DNA from 4 places in the Marinomonas rhizomae genome. Region 1 is predicted to be linked to each of the others. Evidence: predicted binding sites of a transcription regulator. Region 1 holds the regulator's gene; each other region holds the start of a gene.
What was found. The regulator sigma-54, encoded in region 1, starts transcription at its own class of promoters, with help from an activator protein. The targets are predictions, from matches to a motif close to TGGCACNNNNNTTGCTNT.

Region 1 (7,971 bases):
AACTTAGTATGTTCCTCCATGGGAAAAGCAATATTCTCAGCAACAGACATATCACTAAACAAAGCGCCACTCTGAAAAAGCATCCCCATTTTTTTCCGCACTCTATAAAGTTCAGACCGTGATAAAGCGTGAACATCCTGTCCATCAACTAAAATAGTGCCTGAATTAGGTGCAAGTTGTGCGGCAATCAAACGCAGCAAGGTTGTTTTACCTGTTCCACTAGGCCCCATTACTGCCGTAATTTTACCTCGAGGAATGGTGAGGGATACATTTTCGTAAATTGCCCGCCCTCCCCTAAAAAAACTAACGTCTTGGACTGTTATATAAGCATCTACCACTGACACACCTTTTTAATCCCTATCGAATATCGACCGATACTACCATCGCCCCTAGATAAATAAAATCACAGAGCGGCCAAATACACTTTGTTTGTAAGATCAAGCCTTGAATTTAAACGTCAAACCTCATTAAATGGTACCTCCTGTATCAATGAGTAATATCAATACCATGCTATTGTTTTCTATCGCCCTAATTGTAGGGCTAGTTTTACTGGTTATGAGCTCCGACAAATTCATCGAGCACTCTGCCCTTGTGGCAGAAAAACTCAACGTAAACCCTATGATCATAGGGATAACGCTGGTTGCCTTTGGCACGTCCGCACCAGAAATGGTCGTTTCAGCCATAGCAGCACTTGATAATGCCCCTGAAATTGCCGTGGGTAACGTACTTGGCTCTAACATTGCCAACATCGCCCTTGTCTTTGGTATCACATTGCTTTTTTCGGCTATTCCAATAGCCTCTGGCTTATCTACCAAAGAAGTCCCTCTTGTATTAGGTATCACACTTTTAGCAGGCTTTTTGCTATTTGATCAGACACTTAGCGTATGGGATGGTGTGATACTAATTGCTGCCTTTATTATTATCCTGACAATATTGTTAAGAGGCAGTAAAGACTTAGAAAAAGATTTAAAAGAAGGCCTACCTGAAGACGATGGCACCTCAGTCACGAAATCTCTGATTATTGCGCTAATCGGACTCACTGTATTAATAGGAAGCTCTAAGTTGCTGGTATGGGGAGCAATTGGTATTGCGACAGCACTTGGTGTCAGCGAGCTGGTAATAGGCCTTACGATTGTTGCTGTGGGCACCAGCTTACCTGAACTGGCCGCATCAGTAAGCAGTGTAAGAAAAGGCCATCATGACATAGCAATTGGTAACATTTTGGGGTCAAACATCTTCAATTTGGCCACAGTATTACCGCTACCTGCTCTTATTGCACCAGGACTGGTAGATCAAAGCGTTATACACAGAGATTTCCCTTGGGTATTAGGCCTAACAGCTGCGCTCGCCTTGGCTATCTTCATCTTTAAGAAAACAACAGGTAACAGCATCCCACGATGGGTTGGTATTCCACTTATAGCCTCTTATGGTCTTTACTTATTTATTGTCAGTACAAGTGGTTCGATTTAATGCTTTCCCTTAAGAAACTCACGCAACCTAAAAGCCTACTAATCATTGGGGCCGCTATTTTAATAGCCGCCGTAATAGGCTGGTATGGAACAGCGCCAAAAGCATACTTAGTGGAAACCGATTCACTCAGTAGCTCACCTGACTATTTCATCACCAAGGTCAAAGTAAAAGAGTTTGATAATGACGGAACACTTATTGAAACACTGGATGCTGAACAAACCCTTCATTACATTGCAAAATCCAGAACACTTTTAGAAACCCCTAGTGTCGAACGCTACTCAAAATCAGGTCATTGGAACGCAAAAGCAGATAAAGGGGTTATTGAAGATGGAAGTAATGATATTCTATTAACAGAAAATGCTAGAGCGACTAAAAAATACCTCCAGTCGGAAGATATAAAGCTCAGTGCAGATAACATACATTACTTAGACAATGACAAATCATTAACCAGCTATGGAAATGCGACACTCATCTCCACACAAGGAGAGACCTCTGCTGGCGAAATCACAACCTATATAAATTCAGAAGAAGTCGTGATGACAGGGTCTGTACGAGGAAAATATGAAACAATTCATTAACATCGGTGCGTTGCTCACTTCAGCCCTTATTGGCCAATACGCATATGCCCTACCTGATGACCTTAATAAGCCATTAGAAATACAAGCCAACGAAGCGTCATTCGATCAAAATTCGGGTGAAGCAATTTACAAAGGCAACGTTTTCGTCAAACAAGGCTCTATTGAGATACAAGCACAATACCTTAAAGTATCGACAGACCCTCAAACACGAAAATTCAACAGCCTAGAAGCGAGTGGCAGTCCAGCAAAATTCAGTCAGCAAGTAGATTGGAGCGGGAACATTGTCATCAGTAAAGGCAATGAAATTCGTTATTTAACCAGCGAATCAAAGCTAGAAATCATGGGGAATGGCTACCTAAGTCGAATGCAAAACTCCATCACGGCAGACTACATACTCTATATGATCCAAGATGGCACCTTCAGTGCCGAGAAAAAAGATTCAGGGCGCGTATCAATGACACTACAACCACAAGCGCCACAAAACGAACCAGCACCTGAGACGAAAAAATAGATGGCACTATTAGAAGCAAAACACCTTGCAAAAAGCTACAAAAAACGCCAAGTCGTAAAGGATGTATCTATCTCGGTTGAATCTGGCGAAGCTGTTGGGTTACTAGGCCCAAATGGCGCAGGCAAAACAACATGTTTTTATATGATCGTAGGCATGGTGACAAATGATGCGGGTGGCGTTTTTATTGACGGTGTCGATGTGACTGGCGATGCTATGCATACACGTGCGCAAAAAGGCATCGGCTACCTTCCACAAGAAGCATCAATTTTTCGTAAGATGACCGTTGAAGACAACATTCTAGCCATCTTAGAAACACGCAAAGAACTAACAAAAACACAACAAAATGAGCGACTGGAAGAACTTCTTGAAGAGTTTCACATTACTCATATTCGCACCAACCTAGGCATGGCATTATCAGGCGGAGAAAGACGCAGAGTAGAAATAGCCAGAGCCGTTGCGATGAACCCAAAATTCATCTTACTTGATGAACCCTTTGCTGGCGTAGACCCGATTTCGGTCGGAGATATAAAGCACATTATTAAACACCTCCAAGAGAGTGGAATCGGCGTTCTAATTACCGACCATAATGTCAGAGAGACTCTAGACATCTGTGACAAAGCTTACATTGTTGGCAATGGTTACATTATTGCATCCGGTGACGCCAATACCGTCATTAACAATGAACAAGTCAAAAAGGTCTATTTAGGTGACGACTTCCGTCTGTAACCCCTTATCATTGCTGTAGAAAGGGAGTAGTATGCACAACTCATTCCAATTCATTCAATTAGAAGAAAGAGTTGCTCTATGAAGCAGTCTTTACAATTAAAGCTCGGCCAACAGCTGACAATGACGCCTCAACTGCAACAGGCTATTCGCTTGCTGCAGCTTTCTACGTTGGATTTAAAACAAGAAATACACGAATTCCTTGAATCTAACCCGCTGCTTGAGCTAGACGACGACGAACAACTGCATAACGAAATACCAGCCAGCATAGAATCCAAAAGTGCCCCTGAGACAACCGTCGATAACAACGAAGAAGCACGCGTTGAATCAGAGTGGACTGAAAGCATCCCCGAAGAACTATCTATCGATAGTAACTGGGATGACACCTATCAAAGTTCTGCCGCTGTCAGTGATCACAATAGTTATGAAGGTGACGGAGACTTCGAAAGTCGCAACGCTCCAGCTGAAAGTATCCAAGACCATCTAATTTGGCAATTGAACTTAACTCACATGTCAGACCGTGACATTGAAATTGCTTATGCCATTATTGAATGCGTTCAACCTGATGGCTACTTAAGCATTTCTACCGATGACATTTGTGAGTCCCTTGGCATCGAATTAGAAGACCTAGAAATAGAAGAAGTCATTGCTGTGCAACATAGACTGCAACGCTTCGACCCTGTTGGCGTATGCTCAATCGACCTACGCGACTGCCTTCTAGTACAATTAGAAGCCTTCCAGAGTCATCCGCTTTATAAAAGCACATACAACCTTATTGACCATTACCTACCACTATTAGGTAATCGAGATTTCGCACAACTGAGCCGCAAAACGAAACTAAAAGACGAAGCGCTAAAAGAAGTCGTCAACTTGATTCAACAGCTTAACCCGCGCCCAGGTTCAGTGATCGACGCAGATGATACAGATTACGTCATTCCTGATGTTTCAGTGAAAAAGCGTCATGGTGTATGGCAAGTTGAGCTAAACAACGACGCCCTACCGCCAATCAAAATCAATGAAACCTATTCTGCGATGGCGAGCACAGCGGCAACTACAGAAGACGCCACTTACATCAAAACCTCTCTTCAAGAAGCAAAATGGTTCATGAAGAGCTTGCAGAGCCGCAACGAAACATTATTGAAAGTGGCCAGCTGCATTGTAAGTCGACAAATTGATTTCTTCGAACTCGGTGAAGAAGCCATGAAACCCATGGTGCTTCATGATGTTGCAGAAGAAGTGGGTATGCATGAGTCAACCATTTCACGGGTGACGACGCAAAAATACATGCACACACCAAAAGGTATTTTTGAGCTTAAATATTTTTTCTCCAGCCACGTGAATACCGCCTCTGGAGGAGAATGTTCTTCTACCGCAATACGAGCTATGATTAAGAAGCTTGTGTCAGATGAACCAGCGAAAAAGCCATTAAGTGATAACAAGCTAGCGGCTATTTTAGCAGACCAAGGCATACAGGTTGCGCGACGTACTGTAGCCAAATATCGAGAGGCGATGAACATCCCTCCTTCCAATGAACGAAAACGACTGATCTAAACGGATACCATTTTATCATGTCCTTGAAATCATTATTAAAAGCAGAACTTGTTCTCGCAAAACAAGACATTGTTAGTAAGAAACGCGTCCTTGAGAGCCTTGCTGAAGTCGCTTCCAACCGCCTTCATTGCAACAACGAAGAAATCTATGACGCACTACTTGGCCGAGAAAAACTAGGCAGTACAGGCATTGGTAATGGCATTGCTATTCCGCATTGTCGTCTAGAGTCGGCAAACCACACAGCTATCGTTGTCATGTCACTGCAAACTCCAATTGATTTTGACTCTATCGATAAACGAGCGGTCGACCTAATATTTGCGCTGATTGTGCCACCTCAAGAATGCGATCAACACCTTTCTACATTGGCTCAAATCGCTGAGTTAGCACAATCTCCAGAATCACTGGATAAATTACGTGCGGCACAAAGCAGCGAAGAACTATTCAATATATTTGACTCATTAATATAGGAAATAAGCATGCAGGAAGAGTCCGTCACAATCATAAACAAACTGGGCTTGCATGCTCGCGCAGCGGGCAAGCTGGTTGAAACAACCTCTCGTTTCTCTTGCGACATCACCATAGAAAAAGAAGGCCGCAATGTTGATGGAAAAAGCATTATGGCCATGATGATGCTGGCCGCTGGCAAAGGCACTGAAATTCGTGTCAAAACCAACGGTGAAGATGAAAACGACGCAATTAAAGCGGTGATAGAATTAATTAACAATCGTTTTGGTGAAGACGAGTAAGGAATCAATGTCAGAGCAAAACACGCTTAACCACCTGCAAACGGTCACCGAATCGCTCGAATCTGGTGCCACCATGCAAATCCGTTATTTACTTAACGGCGCTTTGCCAGCTCAGGACGTTGCTCGCCTATTAGAGTCCTCCCCTCCCAAAGAACGTAAGCTTCTTTGGGAGCTAATTGAAGCCAAAAATGAAGGCGAAGTACTGCAATATCTGAGCGAAGATATTGGCGTACAATTCATGAAAAACATGGATACAGAGCGATTAATCGCCGTATCCGAACATTTTGAAAGCGATGACCTTGCCGATTTACTACAACATTTACCAGAAAAAATAGTAAAAGAAGTGCTTGCGTCCATGACGACGCAAGACAGAACAAGAGTTGAAGCACTATTAAGCTACTCGGAAGATTCTGCCGGCGGCTTGATGAACACGGACACCATCACCATACGTCCGAATATCACCGTCGACCTGGTGTTTCGCTACTTACGCAGACACAACTCCCTACCAGACATGACAGACAGTCTACTTGTTGTCAGCCGCTCTGATCGCTTGCTAGGCACCTTGCCCCTGACCACACTATTAGTCTCTGACATCAACGCCACAGTGCGCGATATCATGGAAACAGAATTCACCGTCATTGACGCAGAAACCCAAGCCAGTGAAGTAGCACAACTTTTTGAAAAGATGGACTTGGTTTCTGCCCCCGTCATTGATGGAAAAACAAAAAAGTTACTTGGTCGTATTACCATCGATGACGTTGTTGACGTTATCCGTGATGAAGCCGAACACTCCATGTTAAGCATGGCGGGTCTTGATGATGACGAAGATACCTTCGCCCCTATCATGAAAACCACCAAGCGACGTGCAGTGTGGCTTGGCATAAACCTAATAACAGCCTTCACCGCATCGTATGTAATAGGTTTATTCCAAGACACTCTGGACCAAGTTGTCGCACTCGCCATACTCATGCCCATTGTTGCCAGCATGGGCGGCATTGCCGGATCACAAGTGCTCACTCTGGTCATTCGGGGTATCGCACTCAACCAAATTGGTTCCACCAATACCCGTTGGCTACTCAACAGAGAACTTATTGTTGGGCTCATTAACGGCCTACTTTGGGCAACCGTTATTGCCGCTCTCACCGCACTTTGGTTTGACAACATCAAGATTGCCTATATCATTGCGGGAGCTATCATAATAAATCTGCTATTTGCAGCCACCACTGGTACACTTCTGCCGATTTTGCTGAAAAAAATTGGCATCGACCCTGCCCTTGCAGGCAGCGTAATTTTGACTACCGTGACCGACGTGGTTGGATTCTTATCCTTCCTTGGTCTCGCTACTATTTTTCTAATATAGGTTCCCATGACAGACTTTGATCAATATGAAAACGAAGACGAAATCCCTAAGAGCAAAACCCAGATCAAGCGTGAAATGGAAGCCCTGCAAGATCTTGGTAAAAAACTACTTGCCTTAAGCAAAAACCAACTTAAAAAAGTAGAAATGTCTGACACATTGCGCGAAGCATTCGTTGAAGCTGGCCGAATCAAAAAACACGAAGCCATGAGAAGACACCTGCAATACATCGGCAAGGTGATGCGCACAGAAGACCACGAAGCCATAGCGCATCGCGTAGCATTGTTTGATTCCACCTCTGCAGCTTACAACAAGCTATTTCATCAGCTTGAGATAAAACGAGATGCACTAATCGGTGAAAACAGCAAAGAAGAACTGTCTCAATATTTAGAGGAAAACCCTCAAATTGAAGACATACAACTTCTTAGACAGCTCATTCGTCAATCTCAAAAAGAAGTGTCTCAAGAAGGAAACACAACAAACCGTAAAAAGCTTTTCCGCTTCTTGCGCGAGGCTGAAGAAAAGCGTCTTGGTCTGACTGAATAATCTACAAGGCACCTCAACAAAAAACCTCAGAGCCAGCATTACTAGCTAGCTCTTATGGTATCCTCTTATGTGAGAAACACGGCATTTTTTGGCGACAATCACTTAATGCCGTTTTCGTCATATTAAAAACAATATATCCCGGTTCTTCTTGTAAACTGACTAAACGTTCACCAAATGGCGAATACAGAGCACTGTGTCCGTAAGTTTGTCTGGTTTCGTTGTGCCAACCGCACTGTCCAACACCAAGAACGTAGCATTGATTTTCAATCGCACGGGCGGCTAAAAGAGTATTCCAGTGGGCCTTCCCAGTAACATAAGTAAAAGCAGCGGGAACCAATAAAACCTCTGCACCCATTTTCATTAGCTCACGATATAATTCTGGGAAGCGTAAGTCATAACAGATGCTCAGGCCGATTTTAAAGCCATCCACGTCAATGACTTTTAAATCCAACTCTCCAGGCTCAATAACATCAGACTCTTTATAAGACA
Region 2 (7,971 bases), 1.6 Mb from region 1:
ACGTCTCATGGCGCCAGCAAATAGGCCGATGATTTTTTGACAGCCTTCAATGATGGTATTGAGAAAATCATGGCGACCCGAGCGGTTGATGCCTTGTTTTATATTCTGTTGTGCGTATAGATCCAGCTCGTTTATCAGTTCCCACGTTTCTCTGGGAACAGCATCACGTGTGGTACGAATATTTTCTTTAACCATTTTCAATGATGACAACATGGAGTTGAAGTTGGTGTCATCGGCTAAAAGAAATTTCACCACGTTGCGTTCGTCTTTGACTTTATAGCGTTGTTCGAATAATTCTTCGCCACTGAGTATCTCGATTAAGTTATACCAAGATACTTCGATGTTTTTTGGAAGGTCGAACAATAGGTCGTCATAAACACTGACCAAGCGGGCCGTGTTTTCAACGCGTTCCAAATACCGTGCGCTCCAATACAAGCGTTCTGCGACTCTAGATAACATGATTACTGCCCCTTTGTTTCAACAATCCAAGTGTCTTTACTACCACCACCTTGTGACGAATTAACGACCAAGGAGCCTTTTTTCATTGCGACGCGGGTTAAGCCACCAGTGGTAACGTAAGTATCCTTGGCTTGTAAGATGAATGGACGAAGGTCTAAGTGGCGAGGTTCTAACACACCTTTGGATATAAGCGTTGGTGCGGTTGATAATCTTAATGTTGGTTGAGCAATGTAATTACGAGGATTTTTAGTAATTAGCTCAGCAAACAGTGCTTGTTCTTTTTTTGTTGAATGAGGACCAACCAGCATGCCATAACCGCCAGATTCGTTGGCTGGTTTAACCACCAATTTATCTAGGTTAGCAAGGACGTAGGCTCGCTGTTCAGGATCGTCACATAAGAAAGTTTCGACGTTGTTAAGAATTGGCTCTTCGTTTAAGTAGTAACGAATAATAGCTGGAACATAAGCGTAAACGACTTTGTCATCGGCAACACCAGCGCCCGGTGCGTTTGCTAAGGCGACATTGCCTGCTCGCCATGCACGCATGAGACCCGCAACACCCAGTACAGATTCTGGATCAAAGGCTTCTGGATCGATGAATAAGTCGTCAATACGACGGTAGATCACATCCACACGCTCTGGCCCATCGATGGTTTTCATATAGACGCAGTCGTCGCTGTCGACAAACAAATCACTGCCTTCTACTAATTCCGCGCCCATTTGTTGCGCCAAGAAAGCGTGTTCAAAATAAGCGGAGTTATAAATACCCGGTGTTAACACTACGATCTCAGGGTTTTCTATGTCTCTTGGAGACAAAGACGCCAAGGTGTCAAACAATTGCGAGGTATATGAATCGACCGGTAAGATGGATTCGTTTTCAAACAATTCAGGGAGAACACGCTTGGTAATGGCGCGGTTTTCTAGCATGTATGATACGCCAGAGGGCACACGTAAGTTATCTTCTAAAACAAAGAAGTCGCCGTTTTCATCTCGTACTAAATCGGTACCACAAATATGTGCCCATACGCCGTAGGCTGGCGATACGCCAACGCATTCTGGTCTAAAATTTTTGGAGTCTTTAATGATGTGTTCTGGAATGATGCCGTCTTTGATGACGTTTTGATCGTGGTAGAGGTCGTTGATGAAAAGGTTAAGGGCGGTGAGGCGTTGTTTTAATCCTGCTTCAGCTATTTTCCAGTCTGAGGCTTCTATCGTGCGGGGAACTATATCGAAGGGCCATGCTCTGTCTATATTGCCTTCCTCTGTGTAGACCGTGAAGCTGATGCCCATTTCTTGTATTGTTGCTTCGGCAGTGAGGCGCCTCTTTTCTAGCTCATCTTCTGAAAGACTGTCTAGATATCCCAAGAGTTGTTTTGCAGGAGATCTTGCTGTGCCTTTGTCATCAATTAACTCGTCAAAAAAATCAGCTGACTGATAATGGCTCGTTAGTTTTTCCATGTATACCTCGTTCTCTTTATCAAGCCGGAGGTGGGTGCTTTAAACTTGCACACATTTGCGTGCTCTTTTTGTGCATCCGCCCCACATTGGGGAGACTTCTTTAGTTTGTAAGGTGGAATCTAGCTATATCGTTACCCTGATTTGCTAGGCTACTTATAATGTTTTCGCACTACTGGAGAAATATAGCAAGGATCGAGCCATAGTATTTGAAAAGTATTTCCATATTTTTTGTTTCACCATAAGTGATATAGATCGGTTTTATTTAGGTAAGAATTCGCTACTATGGCGCTTTTGATTCTTGCAAAAATCAGCATTAACGAAGAGGGCAGGTGAGTGGATCAGGTGAATAGTGTTGTGATTGCTGGGGCTGGGATTGGAGGCTTGTGTGCGGCATTGGCGCTGGCTAAGCAAGGTATTCAAGTCGTGGTGTGTGAGCAAGCTGCGAGCCTAGGTGAAGTTGGCGCTGGACTGCAAATAAGTCCCAATGCTTTAAAAGTTTTGCGACACTTAGGGTTAGAAGCTGAATTGAGCCAATTCGCCTTTGTCCCACAACACGCTGCGATCCGTGATTATAAGTCGGGTGAGTATTTTCTGAAGTCGCCATTGGGGGAACATGCCGAAGCTCGTTATGGTGCTCCTTACTGGCATTTGCATCGTGCTGATTTACATCAGGTTTTAGCTGAAGCTTGTGCAAACGCAGGGGTCGAATTGGTATTAAATGCAGTCGTGGTTGGCTATCGAGACAATACTGAGCTCAAGCAGGTTTGTTTGTTGCTCGAAGAGGGTCGAGAGTTTTACGCCGATTTGTTAATTGGTGCCGATGGTATTCGTTCAAAAGTACGTGAGAAAATGTTAGGGCAAGAGCGCCCAGCCTTTATGGGGCAAGTTGCATGGCGTGGTGTTATCCCGGTCAGTGATCTAACGGTTGATATCAAGCCGGATGCCTGTGTTTGGGTGGGTCCGGGCCGTCATTTTGTGAGCTACTATTTGCGCGGCGGTGACTATGTGAACTTTGTTGCCGTGGAAGAGCGCAGTGATTGGCAATCTGAATCATGGCGTGAAGAGGGCGATGTAAACGAGTTGAAGCGTGCTTTTGCAGATTGGCACCCTGAAGTAAGCGAGTTAATAAAATCCGCGAGCCATACTTTTTTATGGGCTTTAAATGGCAGGGCTGAATTATCAACTTGGCATCAAGGTCGAGTGGTTTTACTGGGGGATGCTTGTCACCCTATGTTGCCTTTCATGGCGCAAGGTGCCGCGATGGCTATTGAAGACGGATATGTGCTCGCTGAGTGTTTATCACGTTATGTTTTGGAGGAGGCTCTGCAAAGATACGAGCAATCTCGTAAACCTAGAGCAACTAATATTCAGAATATGTCTAAAGCCAACACCGGTTTATATCACATGCACGGCGGTGTGTTTGGGAAGATGAAGCTAAAGGCGCTTCAAGCCGCAGGGCGCTTTGCACCGAATGTTATTCAGTCTAAGTTAGATGCTGTATATGGCTATGACGTTACTAAGATTTGATCCTTGTTATAAGTATTATTTGATAAATATGTAAGAAAAAAGTCTATTTTGTCATTTTATGCTCTACGCTTTTACTTTGAGTTGTAATCATCTATGGTGAATAAGTGGCTGAGCGGCTGTTTTGCGGTCGCCTTGCTGCTGATTTACTGGATTCAATGAACGAATTAAACTCGAAGGGATTGTGTCATATGATTGTTCTCTCGGTACTCTTTTTAGCCATTGGTTTGGCTTTGTTAGTAGGTGGCGGCTGGCTAGTTTCGTTAGATGGCAGTCTTTATTATGTTGTTGCTGGCGTTGCTTTTATCGCCGTTGCTTTGTTATTAAAAAAACGCAATAAAGTCGCAAACCTTATTTATGCTTTGTTGTTAATTGGCACCTTAATCTGGTCGATTATGGAATCCGGCTTAAGCTGGTGGCCTTTAGCTTCACGAATGGGGCTTTTCTTGGTGTTGGCGGTCCCTCTTATCTTATTGGCGTACTTTAAACGTCAAAGTGGCGGGCGCTTATTGTTTCCCGTTTGGCTTGCAGCCGCCTTGGTTACTATTTCTCCTTTATTCATGACATCACCAACTACCGTTGAAGGCACGATGACGCGTTCAGTCACTATGTCTGATGCGGATACTGGCGATGTTAATCAGGGGGAGTGGAATGCGTATGGGCGTAGTAACTTAGGTCAGCGCTTTTCGCCATTGGCTCAAATTACACCGGATAATGCAGACCAGCTTCAAGTCGCTTGGCAATATCAAACAGGTGATAAAAAAGGCCCACAAGACGTTGGTGAAACGACTTACGAAGCTACACCGTTGAAACTTGCTAACGCTCTTTATGTCTGTACGCCACATAACTGGATTGTGGCATTGGATGCGGATACGGGCGAAGAACAGTGGGTATATGATGCAAAAGTGCCAGCTGAAAGTCAGCGACAGCATCAGACTTGTCGCGGAGTATCTTATTTACCGCCCTCTAATTCAGCCAAACTCCCGCCTGTTCAAAAGTCATCAGTACCAGCTGAAAGCTTAACCAGCATGCAGTGTGATGCTCAGTTGTTCTTGCCAACATCCGATGCGCGTTTAGTTGCCGTCGATCCAACGACCGGTGCCCGCTGTGCTAATTTTGCGGATAATGGCGAATTAGATTTAATGCATAATATGCCATTCAAGCAGTCTGGTTATTACTATTCAACATCACCACCATTAGTGGCTGGTGGCGTGGTCATTGTCGCGGGTTCGGTAAATGATAACTATGATATCAATTCCCCGTCTGGTGTTATTCGAGCTTATGATGCGAAAACGGGTGAGTTGAAGTGGAACTGGGACTCTGGACATCCAGATGATACGACGCCTATTGGGCCAGACGAAACTTATGCGACAAGTTCGCCGAATAGTTGGTCTGTTGCCAGTGCGGATGAAGAGCTTGGTTTAGCGTATTTTCCAATGGGGAACCGCACACCTGACCAATTAGGTATGTACCGTTCACCTGCAGAAGAGAAATATGCGACTTCGGTGGTGGCTTTGAGTCTCGAAACAGGTCAGGTCGCTTGGGTTCAGCAGTTTGTTCATCATGATTTATGGGATATGGACACACCAGCTCAACCCGCGTTGTTGGATTTAGACACGCCAACGGGCAAACAGCCTGCTTTAGTTGTGCCCACCAAACAAGGTGATGTTTACGTGTTGAATAGGAAAACAGGTGAACCTATTTTTCCTATTACTGAGGAACCTGCACCGCAGGGTACCATTCCTGGCGATTACGCAGCGAAAACTCAACCGACTTCGGCTTTATCTTTTAAGCCTGCTAAGTTAACGGAAACTGATATGTGGGGCGCGACTCCTCTGGATCAATTAATGTGTCGGATTCAATTTAAGCAGTTGCGTTATGAAGGTCGATACACGCCACCATCTGAGCAGGGAACCATTGTTTACCCTGGTAACTTTGGGGTGTTTAACTGGGGTAGTATCGCTGTAGATCCTAAGCGCCAGCAAATGTTTGGTATGCCACTTTACTTAGCTTTCACCTCAACGTTGCAACCAAGAGAGGGAGCGGATTTGAGTGGAGCAAACAAAGGTGAGCAAGGCATTAACTCTAATGAAGGTGCAGACTATGCGGTTGAGTTAAAACCTTTCTTGTCACCATTAGGCGTACCTTGCCAGCAACCACCTTGGGGTTATGTGGCTGGGGTTGACCTTAAAACAGGTAAAACGGTTTGGCAGCATAAAAACGGTACCATTGAGGACATGACGCCACTGAAGTTGCCAGTAGAAATGGGCATGCCCGGTATTGGTGGTCCAGTGATTACAGAAGGCGGTGTGGTTTTCATGGCGGCATCTGTTGATAACTACTTGCGAGCTTATGACTTGTCTACTGGTAAAGAATTATGGAAAGGTCGTTTACCAGCGGGTGGCCAAGCAACACCAATGACTTATTTAAATAGTAAGGGTGAGCAAATGGTTGTTCAGGTTGCAGGTGGCCATGGTTCCATTGGCACCACAATTGGCGATTATGTGGTTGCCTATAAGTTAAAAAAATAATGTTCAGGCCGAATTTTTCTTATAAATAGGCTGTCTTTAATAGCGTACAACAAAGTCCAGTATTGGAATGGCCAGATAGCGGGCGGTTTTAATACTGGACTTTTTGTTGTCTTAATATCTTATATAGCGATATTGAATAAAAAACATTATTACATGTTGTTTTTGTTATAACGTTTTGTGACAACGACATTGCTAATTATTATTGGTCTCGTGGACTACTTTTTACTATCATTCCCGCCTTTCTTCCCTATGACCAAAAGTTGCAGGGTTAACTCAATCTGGAATCCTCAGACGATATGACTTCTAAATCTCCTCTGGCATTGTTGCCATTGTTACTTTTCCTCGTTCTTTTTGTCGGCAGCGGCCTTTGGTATCAGTCTGAAGGTGTGGATTTTGCCTTCTATCAGATATCAGCGCCTGTTGCTATTTTGCCAGCTATTGCATTGGCAATTTTATTAGGCAAAGGGCACTTTAATCAGCGCATCGAAACCTTTATTGAAGGTGTGGGCGACAACACTATTGTGACCATGGTGCTGATTTATTTATTGGCTGGGGCCTTCGCTAGCGTTGCAAAAAGCGTTGGTGGTGTTGATGCCACCGTTAACTTTGGCTTAAGCGTGGTTCCGCCTTCGCTATTATTACCCGGTTTGTTTGTTATCACCGCGTTCGTTGCAACGTCTATGGGAACGTCCATGGGAACGATTGCAGCCATCGCTCCAATCGCTATTGGTGTTGCTGAAGCCGCCGATTTGCCTTTGCTGTTAACGGTAGGTACGGTCATTGGTGGCGCGATGTTTGGCGATAATTTGTCGATTATTTCTGATACCACTATCGCGGCAACGCGAACTCAGGGTTGTGACATGCGTGATAAATTTCGCATGAATTTTAAAATTGCCTTACCTGCCGCCTTGGTGACTTTAGTTTGGTTGTTTTTCCAGAGCAGCAATGCGCAGATTACGGATATTAAAGACTATGACTTGATTCGCGTTTTGCCTTATGTCGTTGTCTTAGGTTTGGCGGTTGCTGGTGTTAATGTAATGTTAGTGCTGTTCAGCGGTATTATTTTAGCGGGTGTGATTGGTTTGACCATGCAGCCTGGTTATTCTGTAGCATCTTTGTCTGCTGATATTTATGCGGGTTATACTGGGATGCAGGAAATTTTGATTCTATCCTTGTTGATTGGTGGTCTTGCAGCACTTATGAAATCCCAAGGTGGTTTGAATTGGTTGGTGGGTGCAATAGAGCGTATAAGTAAAGCCTTAGGCGCAAAAGCAGGATCAACTCGAGCTGGTGAGTTGAGTATCAGTGCAGCAGTAGCATTAACCAATTTGTGTACAGCCAATAACACTGTCTCTATTCTAATTAATGGTTCTGTCGCAAAAAATATTGCCGAACGTTACAATGTCGATCCGAAGCGCAGTGCGAGTTTGTTGGATATTTTCTCCTGTGTCGTGCAGGGGATTTTGCCTTACGGTGCGCAAATTTTACTAGCGTCGTCTTTGGCGAAGGTGTCGCCATTAGAGCTTATTGGTTATGTTCAATACAGCTGGATATTGGCTGTCGCTGCTTTGATTTCTATTTTTATTGCTTGGCCAAAAGGCGCTAAATAAGGTCTTAGCTAGTACAAATATTTGATAGGAAAGCCCACACAGCCAGTGAATATGACGGGTTGTGTGGGCTTTTTTGCGTCATGCTCATTGGTTTGTTTAATTATTGAACTGTTATTTTTTTGTACGTTTTACTGTAAGGAAAGCTCTTGAAACACGGTACTCATTTAAAAGCCGAATTGATATTGGTGCTGGTGACTATTCTGGCGGGCTTTGGCTGGATTTTTTCAAAAGAAGCGTTGGCTGGTTTGCCGCCTCTTTTTTTCATGGGGGTGCGCTTTATTGTTGCTGGTTTTGTGTTGTTTCTTGCTGGGCAAAAGTATTTTCGTGGTTTAGATTGGCAAGACATTAAGCAAGCGAGTTTGGTCGGCTTGGTGATGGGCGTCACCATGA
Region 3 (7,971 bases), 1.8 Mb from region 1:
CGATATCACCTGCAGACGCTTGATCAGTATCAACGCGCGCTAGACCGTGGTAGCCCTTCACGTTTAGGACTTTACCTTTACGCTCTTTGCCATCCGCAGATTTAACGATAACTTGCTGGTTTGGAGATAACAGACCACGAGTAATACGGCCGATACCAATAACACCAACGTATGCATCGTAATCCAATGCAGAAACCTGCATTTGGAACATACCTTCTGGATCTACATCAGGAACAGGCACGCTGTCGACGATCATTTGGTAAAGAGGCGTCATGTCTTCCGCCATATTTTCTGGATCATCACCAGAAATACCATTGATTGCAGACGCATAGATAACAGGGAAATCTAATTGCTCTTCTGTTGCACCAAGGCTGTCGAACAAATCAAAAACCTGATCCATAACCCAATCAGGACGAGCACCTGGGCGGTCAATTTTGTTGATAACAACGATAGGACGAAGACCACGCTCAAATGCTTTTGATGTTACGAAGCGAGTTTGTGGCATTGGGCCATCAACAGCGTCAACCAACAAAAGTACAGAGTCAACCATAGACAATACACGCTCAACCTCACCACCGAAATCGGCGTGTCCAGGTGTATCAACGATATTAATACGGTAATCGTGCCACATGATTGACGTGTTTTTCGCCAAAATAGTGATGCCGCGTTCTTTCTCTTGATCGTTCGAATCCATGATTCGTTCAGAACCTAGGTCCTTACGATCTAGTGTACCAGATTGGCTTAGTAGCTGATCAACCAAGGTAGTTTTACCATGGTCAACGTGGGCAATAATAGCTACGTTACGTAACTTATTGATATCATTAGACATTTATAGTTCTCTGCATTTAGCGTGAGCAAAAAGATATACCGCCGCTTGATACGGGCAGGTATGCTCTTCAAGCGTCTCGGATCTTGGTGCGGGGTAAAATTCGCGCAATTGTACCCTTATATTGATCAATATCCCATTAAAGTGACAAAAAAAGTCCACAAAAAATACTTCAACAGGGTAAAAAGCGCATTCGAATAAAAACGATAACACTCATATACTACAAAAATGCTACCGTTTTTTAGTACTTATTACGGTAGGTAAACACCTACATTTTCATGCCCTTTACCCAATAGGTAAGAAGCATGCATTCGGCTCATGACCCCTTTGCCGCAATACAGCAAATGAGGCACATCTTTTTCTAATTCCGACCAATTAGATTCCAAGGCAAAAAATGGAATCACTTTGACAGGACGACCACTTACTCTTAATGGTCGATTGCTTGCTTCATCTGGGTGACGGATGTCGATAATGACTTCATCACCTACAGGCATACGCACAATCGGCACTTCGCCCTGATATTGCTTCGCTACATCGTCCATCACATTCTGAATAGACATAACTTGGGCATTTTCAATTGCGGCTTCTAATACCGCAAAATCAAAATTAGATTCTTGCTTCTCTACTCGGTGCATTTTAGCTCGCGTCGTTGGCTTAACCGAGATCACACCACAGAACTCAGGCATACTGGCTGCAAAAGGCGCGGTACCAATTTCGATGGCTTTATCAATGATGACCTGTTTATTGGTAGTAATTAAAGGACGAAGCACTAACTCTTCGGTCACCTGATCAATGACTTTCAAGTTCATCAGGGTTTGGCTGGATACCTGAGCAACACTTTCGCCAGTCACTAGGGCTTTCGCTCCAACTTCAGACATTACCTGAGACGCTGCTCGCAACATCATACGTTTCAGAATCACGCCCATTTCTGCGTTATCGACTTTTGTTAGTATCTCGCCGACAACCGCTTCGAAAGGCACGGTAATGAATTTCACATTGAGCGCCGAGCCGTATTTTTCCCACAGGAAGTTGGATACTTGCTTCACGCCAATTTCATGGGCGTCACCACCAAGGTTAAAAAAGCAAAAGTGCGTTTTCAAGCCTCGACTCATGGTCAAAAAGGAGCTCACTGTAGAATCGTATCCGCCAGACATCAGGGACAACACAGAATCTTGCGACCCTAGAGGATAACCACCTAGCCCTTCTACACGTTGTTCAATCATCCATACTCGATTATCACGAATATCGATAGGCACCAATACTTCAGGATTTTTCAAACGAACAGCCAACGCGCCACAACGAGCTTTTAAACAGCCGCCGATATGTCGCTCAGCATCCACCGACGTAAAGTCGTGATGACCAACACGTTTAACACGGACAGCAAACACAGCATCTTTAATGACATCACCATACGAAACGATGGCCTGTTCAACAATGTCATCCAAATCAACTAATGGGAATTCACGAACATACTGAAAATGAGCAATACCGGAGATATTAGAAAGTGCCTGTATAAAGTCTTCTCGTAATTCATCCCTATCAGAAAACACTTCAATAAAATCCCAGTTGCCAGAAACAACGACATCGGCATCGTACTTTTTAAGAACCAACTTAACATTGTGTCGAAGCTGTTTAATAAACGCCTTTCTAACTGGACGACTTTTAATGGTGATTTCTGCAAAAAACTTAACAATAAATTTCATAGGGGTTGTGATTTATACCGGATATTGGGAAGGCGCATAGTATAAAGAAAAGACAGTCGATACGAAAACGCTAAATTCGCACCAACAATGAACAAAATACCGAATTTAGGCACCGTTATGGTGCAATCTGACTTTTTGCACGCTTCTTTTTGGCCACCATTAAGCTCGATATTAATCTTAAAAACTCTATCTCATTGTAATATAAGCATTTATTACCTCGCACAGATTTCTGGCACAAGTTATGCTTACTATCTGCTTGATAAATAACTCGACAAATGGCGCTTTGTATTAAATATTAAAGCCCCTTTTACAACGAAAAATAATTTCGCTTTAACTACGACTGGAGAACAACTATGTCAAACAAGACCCTTGCCTTGATTGCTGAGCATGATGCGAAGTGGGTTGACCTTCGCTTTACCGATTTTAAAGGTAAAGAACAACACGTAACGATTCCAGCTATTACGGTAGACGAAGAGTTTTTCGAAAACGGCCAAATGTTTGATGGTTCATCCATCGCTGGTTGGAAAGGCATTAACGAATCAGACATGATCATGATGCCTCAGGACGATACAGCTATCATCGATCCTTTCACTGAAGAATCAACTGTTATTGTTCGTTGTAACATCATCGAACCTTCTACTATGCAAGGCTATGACCGTGACCCACGCTCTGTTGCCCTTCGTGCAGAAGAGTTCCTTAAGTCGACTGGTCTTGGCGACACAGCTTTCTTTGGTCCAGAGCCTGAATTTTTCATCTTTGATGATGTTAAATGGAAAACAGACATGTCAGGTTGTTCTGTAGAGATCAACTCTGAAGAAGCAGCTTGGTCTTCAAATAAGAAATTTGAAGGCGGCAACATGGGTCACCGTCCTTTCGTAAAAGGCGGCTACTTCCCTGTACCACCAGTTGATTCTCACCACGATTTACGTGGCGCTATGTGTGGCGCTATGGAAACAATGGGCTTGGTTATTGAAGTTCATCACCACGAAGTAGCAACCGCTGGTCAAAACGAAATCGGTGTTAAATTCAACACTCTAGTTAAGAAAGCGGATGAAGTTCAAATTCTTAAGTACTGTGTACACAACGTTGCTCACGCTTACGGCAAAACTGCGACTTTCATGCCTAAACCAATCGTTGGTGACAACGGTTCTGGTATGCACGTTCACCAGTCTTTCTGGAAAAACGGTGAAAACCAATTCGCTGGTGATCAATACGCTGGTCTATCTGAAATGGCGCTTTACTACATCGGTGGTATCATCAAGCACGCTAAAGCATTGAACGCGTTCACTAACGCTTCAACTAACTCTTATAAGCGTCTTGTTCCTCACTTCGAAGCTCCTGTAATGCTTGCATACTCTGCACGTAACCGTTCTGCTTCTATTCGTATCCCATACGTTGCAAGCCCTAAAGGCAAACGTATTGAAGCTCGTTTCCCTGATCCAACCGCTAACCCATACCTAGCATTTGCAGCTATGTTGATGGCTGGTATCGATGGTATCAAAAACAAGATTCACCCTGGCGATGCTGCAGACAAAGATTTGTACGACCTTCCAGCTGAAGAAGCTCATGCGATTCCACAGGTTGCTAGCAGCCTAGAAGAAGCACTTAAGTGCCTAGACGAAGATCGCACGTTCTTGACTCAAGGCGGCGTATTCTCTGACGACATGATCGATGCTTACATCGAACTTAAAACTGGCGAAGCTCGTCGCGTTTCTATGACGACTCACCCACTTGAGTTTGAACTTTACTACAGCGCTTAATACTTAATCGCTAAGTAAATACGAAAGCCTCGACCTTGTTCGAGGCTTTTTTTTCTCTAACGTTTTAGCCCTGTTTTGTTGCTCGCATTTGTAGGTTTTTTTGTATGGCTTTTAATGCACAACTTTTTTGCACAGCTTTTTAATGCACAACTTTTTTTGCACGAAAAGAAACACCAATACCAAGATGCACTATAATTGTGCATAGAACTTTTTTTAGTTAATACAAAGACCTTAATAAATACGCTATCTCGGACTGCCCAATGTTGGTTCGCTTTTTGCAACTGTTATTAAAGGAAATCATAAAAAGCAGTAGTCAATAGAGAGGCACTGTCTGTGTATAGTTTATTAATCGACCATTTATCCACTGCAGTTGTTCAATTGAACGACAAACTTGAGATCGAGTATCTAAATCCTGCAGCTGAAATGCTATTGGCGGTCAGCCGACGACGAATTTATGGCAATGACATTGGCGCCGCTTTTCGTGAAAACGAAGAAAGCATTCAGGCCCTTTATGCCGCAATAAAATCTGGCCACCCTTTCACTAAGCGAGAGGCAGAAATAGAGAGCAGCAATAACAGAAAGCTTTTTTGTGACTATACCGTCACGCCTGTTATGGGCACATCGAATGAAACTGAAAGCCTCATTATAGAGCTGTACCCTCGCGATAGAATGAAACGCATCTCTCAAGAAGACGAGATTATAGCGAACCATGAAAGCAGCAAAGAGCTGGTGCGAGGCTTGGCACATGAAATTAAAAACCCATTAGGCGGTATTCGTGGTGCGGCACAATTAATTAGTCGCGCTTTCACAGACGAAGCGCTAAACGATTACACACAAGTCATCATTGAAGAGTCAGATCGGTTACGTGACCTTGTTGACCGCTTATTAGGCCCCAGACAATTACCTAAAAACAAGCCTCTTAATATCCACAAGGTAATTGAGCGCGTTAGACAGCTTATTTCAGTCGAAACAGACAACCAAATTGAACTGATTCGAGATTACGATCCAAGTATTCCAGACTTGATCGGCGACGAGTCTCAGTTGATTCAAGCCTTACTCAATATCACCAGAAACGCCATGCAAGCGCTGTTGGATGATGAAGACAATCGCCATAAAACCATTCATATGGTGACTCGAGCATTACGCCAATTCACCATTGGCTCTAAGCGCCATCGCCTAGTATGCAAAATCAGCATTATAGACAATGGCCCAGGCATACCAGAAGCCATTCTTAAAACACTATTTTATCCCATGGTCAGTGGACGAGCCGATGGAACAGGCTTAGGGCTATCCATCGCGCAATCCGTGATTCATCAGCACCATGGCATTATTGAATGTAACAGTTACCCGAAAAAAACCGAATTTAATATATTAATTCCCATTGAGACGACAGTCCAAGACCAGGAGAAACACTCATGACAGCAGAAGAAACAGTATGGATTGTTGATGACGATCGTTCTATTCGCTGGGTACTAGAAAAAACATTAGAACAAGAAGGCATCCAATGTCGTTTATTTGATTCCGCCGAAAACCTAGTCAACATGATTGATAAAGAGCAACCAAGCGCCATTATCAGTGATATTAGAATGCCAGGCATGGACGGCCTAGCTTTACTTGAAAAGCTACAGAAAGATCATCCCTATTTGCCTGTTATTATCATGACAGCACACTCGGATCTTGAAAGCGCTGTAGCCTCTTACCAAGGCGGTGCCTTTGAATATTTGCCAAAACCTTTCGATGTAGAAGAAGCGGTTAGTCTGGTGAAACGAGCCATGCTCCACCACCGCAATGCAAGACCCAGCACTGACAATATGGATATTGCAGAAGAGCCAGAAGTCGATAAAGAAATCATCGGCGAAGCTCCTGCTATGCAGGAGGTTTTCCGCGCCATTGGTCGACTTGCTAACTCAAACATTACGGTTTTAATCAACGGTGAATCTGGTACCGGTAAAGAGTTGGTAGCACAAGCACTGCATACTCATAGCCCAAGAGCAGCAAACCCTTTTATTGCCTTAAACATGGCAGCAATTCCACACGACTTAATCGAGTCTGAGTTATTTGGTCATGAAAAAGGCGCGTTCACGGGTGCCAACACTCAACGTCGCGGCCGCTTCGAACAAGCCAATGGCGGTACACTTTTCTTAGACGAAATCGGTGATATGCCAGCCGAAACACAAACTCGTTTATTACGCGTTTTGGCAGACGGTGAGTTTTATCGTGTTGGTGGTCATACACCAGTCAAAGTTGACGTGCGAATCATTGCAGCAACCCATCAAAACTTAGAAAACTTGGTACAGAAAGGTTCGTTCCGTGAAGATTTATTTCACCGCCTAAACGTTATTCGTATCCATTTGCCTAAGCTTGCAGAGCGTCGCGAAGATATTCCTAAACTTGCCCGTCACTTTCTAAGCCGTGCAGCGGAAGAGCTAGCGGTGGAACCGAAACAACTCAGCAAAGAAACCGAAAACTATCTAACACAGTTAGAATGGCCTGGTAACGTTCGACAATTAGAAAACACTTGTCGTTGGTTGATTGTTATGGCTTCTGGACGTGAAGTTTTGGTGGAGGATTTGCCACCTGAATTACTGGCTGCCGTTCCTCACGAACAACCCTTTGCATCATGGGAAGAAGCACTTAAAAATTGGGTGGACAGCACATTGGCAACAGGCCAAAAAGGCATTCTCGATCAAGCCGTGCCAAAGTTTGAGCGCATCATGATAGAAACAGCGCTAGCACATACTGGCGGACGCCGACGCGATGCATCCTTACTACTAGGCTGGGGACGAAATACGTTAACTCGCAAAATTAAAGAGTTAAATATCGATCACGCCGAGCAAGATGAAGACTAATTTTCAGCGATTAAAATAACGCTAATCAAGAAAATGTAATGCAGGCAAAACTATATGCAATTTGCCTGCATTATCTCAGTTTTCTACTGTTTTGGACTTGCTTTTACGGACACAATCCCCTACTAATTAAGGACAACAATTTGTTTATTAATCAACGGGAAGCTAGCTATGTATCCAACACTTCAGTCCATGGGTATCACCAGCATACAGGACATTGAAAAATTCACTTTGCGTTACGAAGGCGGACACGACGTTTTAAAAATCTATTACCGCCGTGAAAAAGGCTCGTTACTTCCGAAAAGCAAGAAATTCAAGTTTGGTCGCTCAACCAAAACCGTGTTAGCGGATGGTGGTCAACAAACTTACCGTCAAGTTCAAGAGCCCTCTCTAATCGTTTTACGCGCAATGGAAGAGCTAGAGCAAATTGTTGGTCGACAACACGAAACAAAAGCATCAAAAGATGACCTGATCAAAGAGCTAGAACACTTAGAAAAAGTAATGAATAGTAAGATCAGTGAAATCAAAGAAAAAATCGAATCTATGCAATAATAGAATTCTATCTAGCAGGAACGCCTTTCCATCGATCAAGACACCATGTTTAGGTCATTAATCGAAAGGCATACCTGCTGGCTCCCTTTCAAAAATCCCGCTACAATCCAACGTTATCCGTTTTCCCATATACTTTTATAAGCTTATTTATATGCATCTTGTAACATCCGTCGAAGAACTTGCCGATATCATCCGACAAGGTGGCGTCATAGCTTATCCAACCGAAGCAGTTTGGGGCTTAGGCTGTGATCCTTATAACGAGTCTGCTGTGAGGCGAATTCTGG
Region 4 (7,971 bases), 2.0 Mb from region 1:
GCCGTGTAGGCTTAGCGGATGTAATGCGTCGCATAAAAGCGGTTCGCTGTGTGGAAAAAGTCTCACGCGAAACCATTGTTGGGCGCTAATAAGACTTAATTTATTCTGTTACTTACCATTTCACTTACTAGATAAAGGATACTTATTTATGTCAAAACAAGTCATTCATACTGAAAACGCACCTGCCGCTATTGGCCCATATTCTCAAGCGGTTCGCGCTGGCAACACAGTGTATTTGTCTGGTCAAATTCCTTTGGTACCTGAAACAATGGAAGTCATCAGCGAGGACATCGTTGAACAGACAACTCAAGTATTCAAAAACCTACAAGCCGTTTGTGAAGCGGCTGGCGGTTCTTTAGAAAACGTTGTGAAATTCAACATTTTCATGACAGACTTGGGCAACTTTGCCACAGTTAATGAAGTGATGACGCAATTTGTTAAACAACCTTACCCAGCTCGTGCAGCAATGGGCGTGCGCGCATTGCCAAAAGGCGTTCAAGTAGAAATAGAAGGCATCATGGTTTTGGAAGACTAATCTTCTCGCTTTGATACTGATAAAAAAAGAGGCTCCGGACTCTTTTTTTATCTCTCGTGTTTGTACTTTTATCATTTACTCAAAGAGCGAAATTCACGCAACAGCTCGTGATAGCCAGACACATAGCTCGGATACTGCAAACGCCAACCTTGCGACAATAGATATTGGCCTTGAAGACGTTTACCAGAATTAGGGGCAAAACCTTCACCGCCATTCACCGCGACTTTAGCGTCAAGGCAGGTTGCCAGCCAAAGCTTTACTTCCCACATGGAAACCGGTGTTTGATCAGTCACAATAACCTGTGCAGGCATGTTCTTGTCGCTTAAAGCGCAATTTGCCAACAACACCAGAGCAGACACCACATCGTCTCGATGAATACGATTGGTCCAGCTGTTGCTTCCCCACTCTTTTTCGCTTAATACGGTTTCTAATAGCCTAAAACGCCCTGGACCATAAATGCCAGAGCAACGCACGGCTACACTAGAAAAAGCAGACGCTAGCGATCGTTCTGTTTCCACTAAAACCTTAGCGGTAGCAGATGTAGGCTGTGCTGGTGTGCTTTCATCTATCCACTCACCTTGGCTTTGGCCGTAGACGCTAGTACTGGACACAAAAAACACCTTGGGCTGCTTCGCCATAGCGTTATATCGACGAATCAACACTTGTGCCGTATCAAAATAAGCCGCGCAATACGCTTCTTCATTACGACCATTAGGCGTCATGATCAAAAAAACGAGATCTACATCAGGCAAGTCATCGTCGCTCATGGCAACAAGGTCACCCGTTATGCCAATTACGCCTTGCGGAAATTCATTTTTTGTACGGCGAATACCAGTGACGATATGGCCTTGGGCAACTAACTCAGCAGCCAAACCAGAACCCAAATCACCGCAGCCAGCGATTAAAATGTTTGCCATTTATCTTCCCCCAATAACCTCTGATACTCTTAGTCACTAAAGAACGAGTATACTTTATCAAATTATGTATTATCATAGTTATTAACAATGAATCAGCCGAACGAAAGGTGTGCCATGACATTAACGGAATTGAAATACATTGTAATGCTAGCCGAAGAAAAACATTTTGGCCGTGCAGCAGACCGCTGCTACGTTTCACAACCTACGCTCAGTGTCGCCGTGAAGAAGCTAGAAGAAGAGCTTGGCACTGCCATTTTCGAGCGCAGCAAAAGCTCTGTTTATATCACACCATTGGGCGAGCAAATCATCACTCAGGCCAAGCGGGTGCTGGATCAAGCCAACATGATTAAAGAGCTGGCGACCTCTGGTAAGAACCAATTAAAAGGCCCACTTAAAGTTGGCGCTATCTACACCATCGCCCCGTATTTGTTCCCTTTTATGATTCCTGCCTTGCATAGCGAAACCTCTGGCATGCCATTGATCATTGAAGAAGATCTCACTGAAAACTTACGCCCTAAACTGCGTAACGGCGAATTAGATGCCATCATAGTGGCGCTTCCGTTCCGCGAACCTGATGTTGTCACTCAGCCAATTTATGAAGAAGAATTTGTGGTTCTGATGCCCAAAAACCACCCATGGACAAAACTCTCACACATAGAAACCGACCAACTATCCACTGACAACTTGTTACTGCTTGGCAAAGGTCATTGTTTCAGTGAGCAAGTATTAGAAGCTTGTCCTTTGGTAACAGAAGGCGAATTTGGTGATGGTCGCACTATTGTTAATGGCAGCTCGTTAGAAACCATTCGTTACATGGTAGCGTCTGGTTTAGGGGTAACTGTATTGCCAAAATCCGCCGTCACCAATATTAATCACGATATGTTGGAAGTGCGTCCTTTTACGGATCCCGCACCGAAACGTACAGTCGCTTTAGCATGGCGAGCCAGCTTCCCGCGCCCGAAAGCCATTGAAGCCGTGAGCCAGTCTATCCGTGATGCTTGCAAACATCTGAATTTATAGAGAACAGCATGATCGACGGATTAGACACTCAGGATGTTCGTGAGCTAAAAGGCGTTGGTGATGCCATGGCCGAAAAGCTAGTTAAACTGCATTTGAATACAGTACAAGATCTGCTGTTTCATCTACCCATTCGCTATCAAGACAGAACACGTGTTGTGCCAATCGGCATGCTGCGTTTTGGGGATGAGGCGGTTATTGAAGGCCAAGTCACTGGCGCAGAAATCAAAATGGGCAAGCGCCGCAGTTTGCTGTGTCGGATTAAGGACCATACTGGCACCCTGTGTTTGCGCTTCTTTCATTTTTCCGCCGCGCAAAAAAAACAGCTAGAATCCGGCAAGCGAGTTCGTTGTTTTGGAGAAATCCGTCGAGGCAGTACTGGCTTTGAAATCTATCACCCAGAATACAAGGTGATTGGTGACGACGAAACACAAGAAGAAACGGCGCAGCTTACGCCAATCTATCCGCTAACCGATGGCTTAACACAAACCAAGATTCGCCAACTGTGCGAACAAGCCTTAGAGTGTTTAACCCCATACAATCTACAAGAATGGCTGCCAGACGAAATTCGCACTCAGTTCAATTTACCACCGCTGAGCGATGCCATTCACTTTCTGCATCATCCGTCGCGAGAAGCCAACTTAGAATTACTCAGATCGGGAAGCCATCCTGCGCAATATCGCCTATCTTTTGAAGAACTTATGGCCCATCAGCTTTCCCTAATTGGCAAGCGCATGAAAGCCAAGCAAGATGCCGCGATAAAAGTTCAGGCCGCAGGCGAGCTCAGTCAACGACTCTTACAGCAACTCCCCTTTTCACCAACCAATGCACAAAGTCGTGTTTTCCAGGAAATCCTTAACGATCTCGGCACAGGCCATCCTATGCTGCGTTTGGTACAAGGCGATGTGGGATCAGGGAAAACCTTAGTTGCTGCGTTAGCCGCAGCGTCTGTCGTACAGGCGGGCTACCAAGTTGCGATCATGGCACCGACGGAAATTCTCGCTGAGCAGCATTATATTAATTTCAGTCAATGGTTTGAGCCACTCGGTTTAAAAGTAGCTTGGATGATTGGCAAACTCAAAGGCAAAACCCGCGAGAAAGAACTCGCCGATATCGCATCTGGCGCTGCGCAGATTGTCGTCGGGACACACGCGTTATTCCAAGACACCGTTGAGTTTGATCGTTTAGCCCTCGCCATTATCGATGAGCAACATCGCTTTGGTGTGCATCAGCGTATGGCACTACGTGAAAAAGGCATGAAGCACGGTTTTCAGCCTCATCAGCTTATTATGACGGCGACTCCAATTCCCCGAACCTTAGCCATGTCAGCCTATGCCGATTTGGATTGCTCTATTATCGACGAATTGCCACCAGGTCGAACGCCTGTAAACACGATTGTGGTATCGGATCAGCGCCGACAAGAAGTCATTGACCGAGTGAAAAGTGCCTGCGAAGAAGGCAAACAAGCTTACTGGGTCTGTACCCTGATTGAAGAATCAGAAGCCCTGCAATGCCAAGCCGCAGAAGACACGGCGATTTTGTTACAAGAGCAACTTGGGGGATTATCCATTGGCTTGGTACATGGTCGACTCAAGGCGCAGGAAAAAGCCGATATTATGGCCAAATTTAAAGCGGGAGAGATTCAGCTATTAGTCGCTACAACCGTTATCGAAGTCGGTGTGGATGTGCCAAACTCTAGCCTGATGGTAATAGAGAACCCTGAACGACTTGGCCTTGCACAGCTTCATCAGTTGCGAGGACGTGTTGGTCGAGGACAAACCGCCAGTCATTGTGTGCTACTTTATAAAGCACCACTAGGACAACAAGGCAAAGAGCGACTTTCTACCATGCGAGAAACCAGCGATGGCTTTAAAATCGCAGAGAAAGACCTAGAGTTGCGTGGTCCAGGTGAATTACTCGGCACCAGACAAACCGGACTTTGGGAATTCAAAGTCGCGGATTTGCAGCGCGACAAAAACTTGCTTGATGATGTTCAAAAAGCGGCCACGCTACTTCACCGTCAATACCCTGAACGTGTCTCGCCACTTTTATCCCGATGGTTACCGAACCACGATCAGTATTTGAACGTCTAAATACCTTTCTCGCTGAAATAAAGGCGGTATTAGCTTGCACATGTGCAAAATTTGATCAAAAATTCCGTAAGCTAAAAAGCCGACTTAATCGATTCGCAAGAAGGAACTCACATGAATGCTTTAAACCAAGCACATCTAACGATCCAAGGCTGCGGCTATCGAATCGAAAATGACAGAGTCATTATTACCACTCAGCGTATTAACAGTGATAGGCCAGCGGGAAACCTCAGTGGTACATTACGCATACAATTACGAGCGCTGCGTCAAGATACAGGAAACTCAGAAAGTGTCGTGCTCGCTTCAACTACACTAGGTGAAATGAAAGGCCAGCATTTTCTTTCAGACTGCTCCTATGATTTAGCATTCCAACAACCTCACCCAGGGACTTGGCAGCTCGTATTGCAACTTAGCGAATGGAATGGAGCCGATTACACCTTGTGTGATTCAGCCTATTTCGATGTGCCTTACCACGTTGAAGCGCCTTCAGATTACTCTATTCCGACGATGCAAATTAACGAACCAGAGATAGAAAAGGCAGTATCGACACCAAAAGTAGCAACAGAAAACCCTGCCGTAAAAAAGTCGAAAAACGTAAAAAAAAACGTCACTGGTTACGCCGATGGCTATCTCGTCATCAATAAATCAAAAGTGGACAAGCTTCTAAAAGTGAAAGGCGTGCCGAAGAAAATACTTGAAAAACTCGTTGCAGAGCGCCCTTTTCACTCAGAAAAATCCGTACTTAATGTAAAAGGGATGGGGCCTGTAATGCTGGGAAAAATACTCGCTGAATTGACAAAATGATCCGTATTAAGCCTGCGTAGGCAGGCCACTTTACTAGATTATTTTCTAAGGAATGTTGACTACTGTGGTGTTTTTTACCTCTTCCATTGCGACATAAGTGCGAGATTCTCGAACATGAGGCAGTGTTAGTAAGGTTTCACCAAGCAAAAGACGATAAGAGTCCATGTTGGATACTCGTGCTTTCAAAAGGTATTCGAAGTCACCGGCAATCAGGTGACATTCCAAAATCTCAGGAATTTCAGTCACTGCCGCTTTAAACTCATTAAAACCTTCAGGTGAGGTGGTTTTAAGGCGAATCTCGACAAAAACCAGCAATCCTGCATCCACTTTCTTTGGGTTAACCAAAGCGCAATAGCCCGTAATGTAACCGTTACGTTCCAAACGACGTACGCGCTCCAAACAAGGAGTCGCACTTAACCCGACACGGCTAGCTAACTCTACATTCGATAAACGGCCATTAATTTGCAGTTCACGAAGAATTTTTTTGTCTAAGCGATCAAGCGGTTTTGCTGAGTTATCCATCTGATGTGGATCTCCTTACATGACTTCAATTAATGGTTAAGTCTACCATGCAGATCGCAAATTATGGAAAGCGCTTTATTCAATAAATTGCGTGTGGGTATTCAAATTAAGCACAACAAATTTCATAAAGCACCAAAATGATGCAAAAAATTCATTTAGCACAAAATAGAGCCATCTGTTTCAAATTATGCCCCATATTTGTGCATCAAAATACATGCTATTTCCTCAGAAAGCCTTGTTTTCTCTCGCTTTAATAAAAAGATATATTCAGCTAAGCTGATTAATTAATAGCGCTTTATATGCTCAAAAAGTGTAAAAACTAAGCATACAACACAGCTTTCCTGACATTTTATCCTTGACTACTCCTCAAAAGAGTAATTCTATAGGGGTATGGGATGATCTTTTAGAGGAATCGTCTGCATATACCTTACAACAAGAATAATTAAATGTTGGCACTAACTTTGCTGTGTTTAAAACACAGGTTTGAAAATCTGCAATGTAGAATCAAGCAAGTTACAACATATATAAAAAACGCCTGGGAGGCTCAATATAATGAAATCGAATGTTGGTAAATTACTTTCGACTGCTGCAATCGCAGCAACCATAAGTACCGGTGCTGCTGCGGCAACACTTGATGACGTCAAAGCAAAAGGCTTTATTCAATGTGGCGTCAGTACAGGTGTTCCAGGGTTCTCTAATGCTGATGACAAAGGTAATTGGAGCGGTATCGATGTAGATGCTTGTCGTGCGGTTTCCTCTGCAATTTTTGGTGACCCTCAAAAAGTTAAATTCACTCCCCTTTCTGCTAAAGAACGTTTCACCGCTCTACAATCTGGTGAAATCGATATTCTTGCTCGTAACACAACTTGGACTTACACACGTGACGCGTCTTTGGGTCTAGATTTCACAGCGGTTAACTTCTACGACGGCCAAGGTTTTATGGTTCGTAAAGACCTAGGCGTTAAATCTGCAATGGACCTTGATGGTGCAACGGTTTGTACAGAGCAAGGTACAACAACAGAATTGAACATGGCGGATTTCTTCCGTAAACACAAAATGTCTTATGTACCAGTTGTGGTACAAAAAGCAGATGAAGCGTTGTCAGCATATGACTCTGGTCGTTGTGACGTTTACACAACTGACAAATCAGGTCTTGCGGCTCACCGTACCAAGCTAGCAGATCCATCGGCTCACCTAATTCTTCCAGAAACCATTTCTAAAGAGCCATTAGGCCCAGTTGTTCGTCACGGCGACAACCAGTGGAAAGACATCGTTACTTGGGCAATGTTTGTTCAGGTTAACGCTGAAGAAATGGGTATTTCGTCCAAAAACGTCGCTAAGATCAAAAAAGAGTCCAATGATCCAGGTATCAAACGCTTACTAGGTGTTGATGGTGATATGGGTGCTCAACTAAATCTTCCTGCTGACTGGGCGTATAACATCATCGCTAACGTAGGTAACTACGGTGAAGTGTTTGAGCGTAACGTTGGACCTTCTACTCCTGTAGATCTTCCACGTGGTCTTAATGCACTTTGGACTGAAGCTGGCGGCATCATGTATGCGCCACCAGTTCGTTAATACCTAAAGCAAATAATTCTCTGCTTGGGTATTTACCCAGCGACTAGATCGTCGCTGGGTTTCTTCCCCCTTTCTTACACATCTGACGAGCATTTCATTGCCTGAACCAAGATGAGCGAAAATACAACTCCGAGCAATAACAGCTTTTTGAACGACGCGGGAAATCGTGCGCTTATATTTCAAATTTTGCTGCTAGCGATGGTGGTTTTTGCAGGTTATTACTTATTTAGTAACCTTCAGGCCAACCTCGATAACCGAGGGATTTCCACTGGTTTCTCATTTTTTAATGAACCTGCTGGCTTCCCGATTCTTATTCACCTTATTGAATACACAGAGGCTAATACCTACGGACGAGCGTTCGTTGTTGCCTTAATCAACACCTTTGTTATCTCCCTATTGGGGATTGTCTTAGCCACCATTATTGGTGTGATAATGGGTCTAGCCCGTTTATCGAAAAACTGGTTAGTAGCTCGCCTAGCTACTGTCTATATTGAGACTCTGCGAAACA

Region 2: the regulator sigma-54 is predicted to act here: its motif matches at 2,099-2,116, upstream of KDW99_RS16700 (circularly permuted type 2 ATP-grasp protein).
Region 3: the regulator sigma-54 is predicted to act here: its motif matches at 4,554-4,571, upstream of glnL (nitrogen regulation protein NR(II)).
Region 4: the regulator sigma-54 is predicted to act here: its motif matches at 6,336-6,353, upstream of KDW99_RS20050 (amino acid ABC transporter substrate-binding protein).

Annotation. Positions count from the first base shown of each region.
Region 1 is NZ_CP073343.1:1,953,750-1,961,720, reverse strand. Features, by position in the region: gene KDW99_RS09240 (ABC transporter ATP-binding protein) at 1-344, opposite strand, end outside; gene KDW99_RS09235 (calcium/sodium antiporter) at 490-1,470, shown strand; gene lptC (LPS export ABC transporter periplasmic protein LptC) at 1,470-2,048, shown strand; gene lptA (lipopolysaccharide transport periplasmic protein LptA) at 2,032-2,559, shown strand; gene lptB (LPS export ABC transporter ATP-binding protein) at 2,560-3,285, shown strand; gene KDW99_RS09215 (RNA polymerase factor sigma-54) at 3,364-4,833, shown strand; gene ptsN (PTS IIA-like nitrogen regulatory protein PtsN) at 4,851-5,300, shown strand; gene KDW99_RS09205 (HPr family phosphocarrier protein) at 5,310-5,579, shown strand; gene mgtE (magnesium transporter) at 5,587-6,939, shown strand; gene yjgA (ribosome biogenesis factor YjgA) at 6,946-7,482, shown strand; gene KDW99_RS09190 (carbon-nitrogen hydrolase family protein) at 7,535-7,971, opposite strand, start outside.
Region 2 is NZ_CP073343.1:3,536,510-3,544,480, reverse strand. Features, by position in the region: gene KDW99_RS16705 (alpha-E domain-containing protein) at 1-459, opposite strand, end outside; gene KDW99_RS16700 (circularly permuted type 2 ATP-grasp protein) at 462-1,916, opposite strand; gene KDW99_RS16695 (FAD-dependent monooxygenase) at 2,250-3,443, shown strand; gene KDW99_RS16690 (glucose/quinate/shikimate family membrane-bound PQQ-dependent dehydrogenase) at 3,632-5,971, shown strand; gene KDW99_RS16685 (Na+/H+ antiporter NhaC family protein) at 6,268-7,581, shown strand; gene KDW99_RS16680 (DMT family transporter) at 7,728-7,971, shown strand, end outside.
Region 3 is NZ_CP073343.1:3,726,136-3,734,106, forward strand. Features, by position in the region: gene typA (translational GTPase TypA) at 1-829, opposite strand, end outside; gene thiI (tRNA uracil 4-sulfurtransferase ThiI) at 1,078-2,529, opposite strand; gene glnA (glutamate--ammonia ligase) at 2,883-4,289, shown strand; gene glnL (nitrogen regulation protein NR(II)) at 4,623-5,708, shown strand; gene ntrC (nitrogen regulation protein NR(I)) at 5,705-7,138, shown strand; gene KDW99_RS17555 (DUF3461 family protein) at 7,307-7,687, shown strand; gene KDW99_RS17560 (L-threonylcarbamoyladenylate synthase) at 7,839-7,971, shown strand, end outside.
Region 4 is NZ_CP073343.1:4,275,224-4,283,194, forward strand. Features, by position in the region: gene KDW99_RS20015 (RelA/SpoT family protein) at 1-89, shown strand, start outside; gene KDW99_RS20020 (RidA family protein) at 149-535, shown strand; gene KDW99_RS20025 (NAD-dependent epimerase/dehydratase family protein) at 607-1,452, opposite strand; gene KDW99_RS20030 (hydrogen peroxide-inducible genes activator) at 1,567-2,472, shown strand; gene recG (ATP-dependent DNA helicase RecG) at 2,481-4,562, shown strand; gene KDW99_RS20040 (helix-hairpin-helix domain-containing protein) at 4,674-5,363, shown strand; gene lrp (leucine-responsive transcriptional regulator Lrp) at 5,409-5,885, opposite strand; gene KDW99_RS20050 (amino acid ABC transporter substrate-binding protein) at 6,438-7,463, shown strand; gene KDW99_RS20055 (amino acid ABC transporter permease) at 7,575-7,971, shown strand, end outside.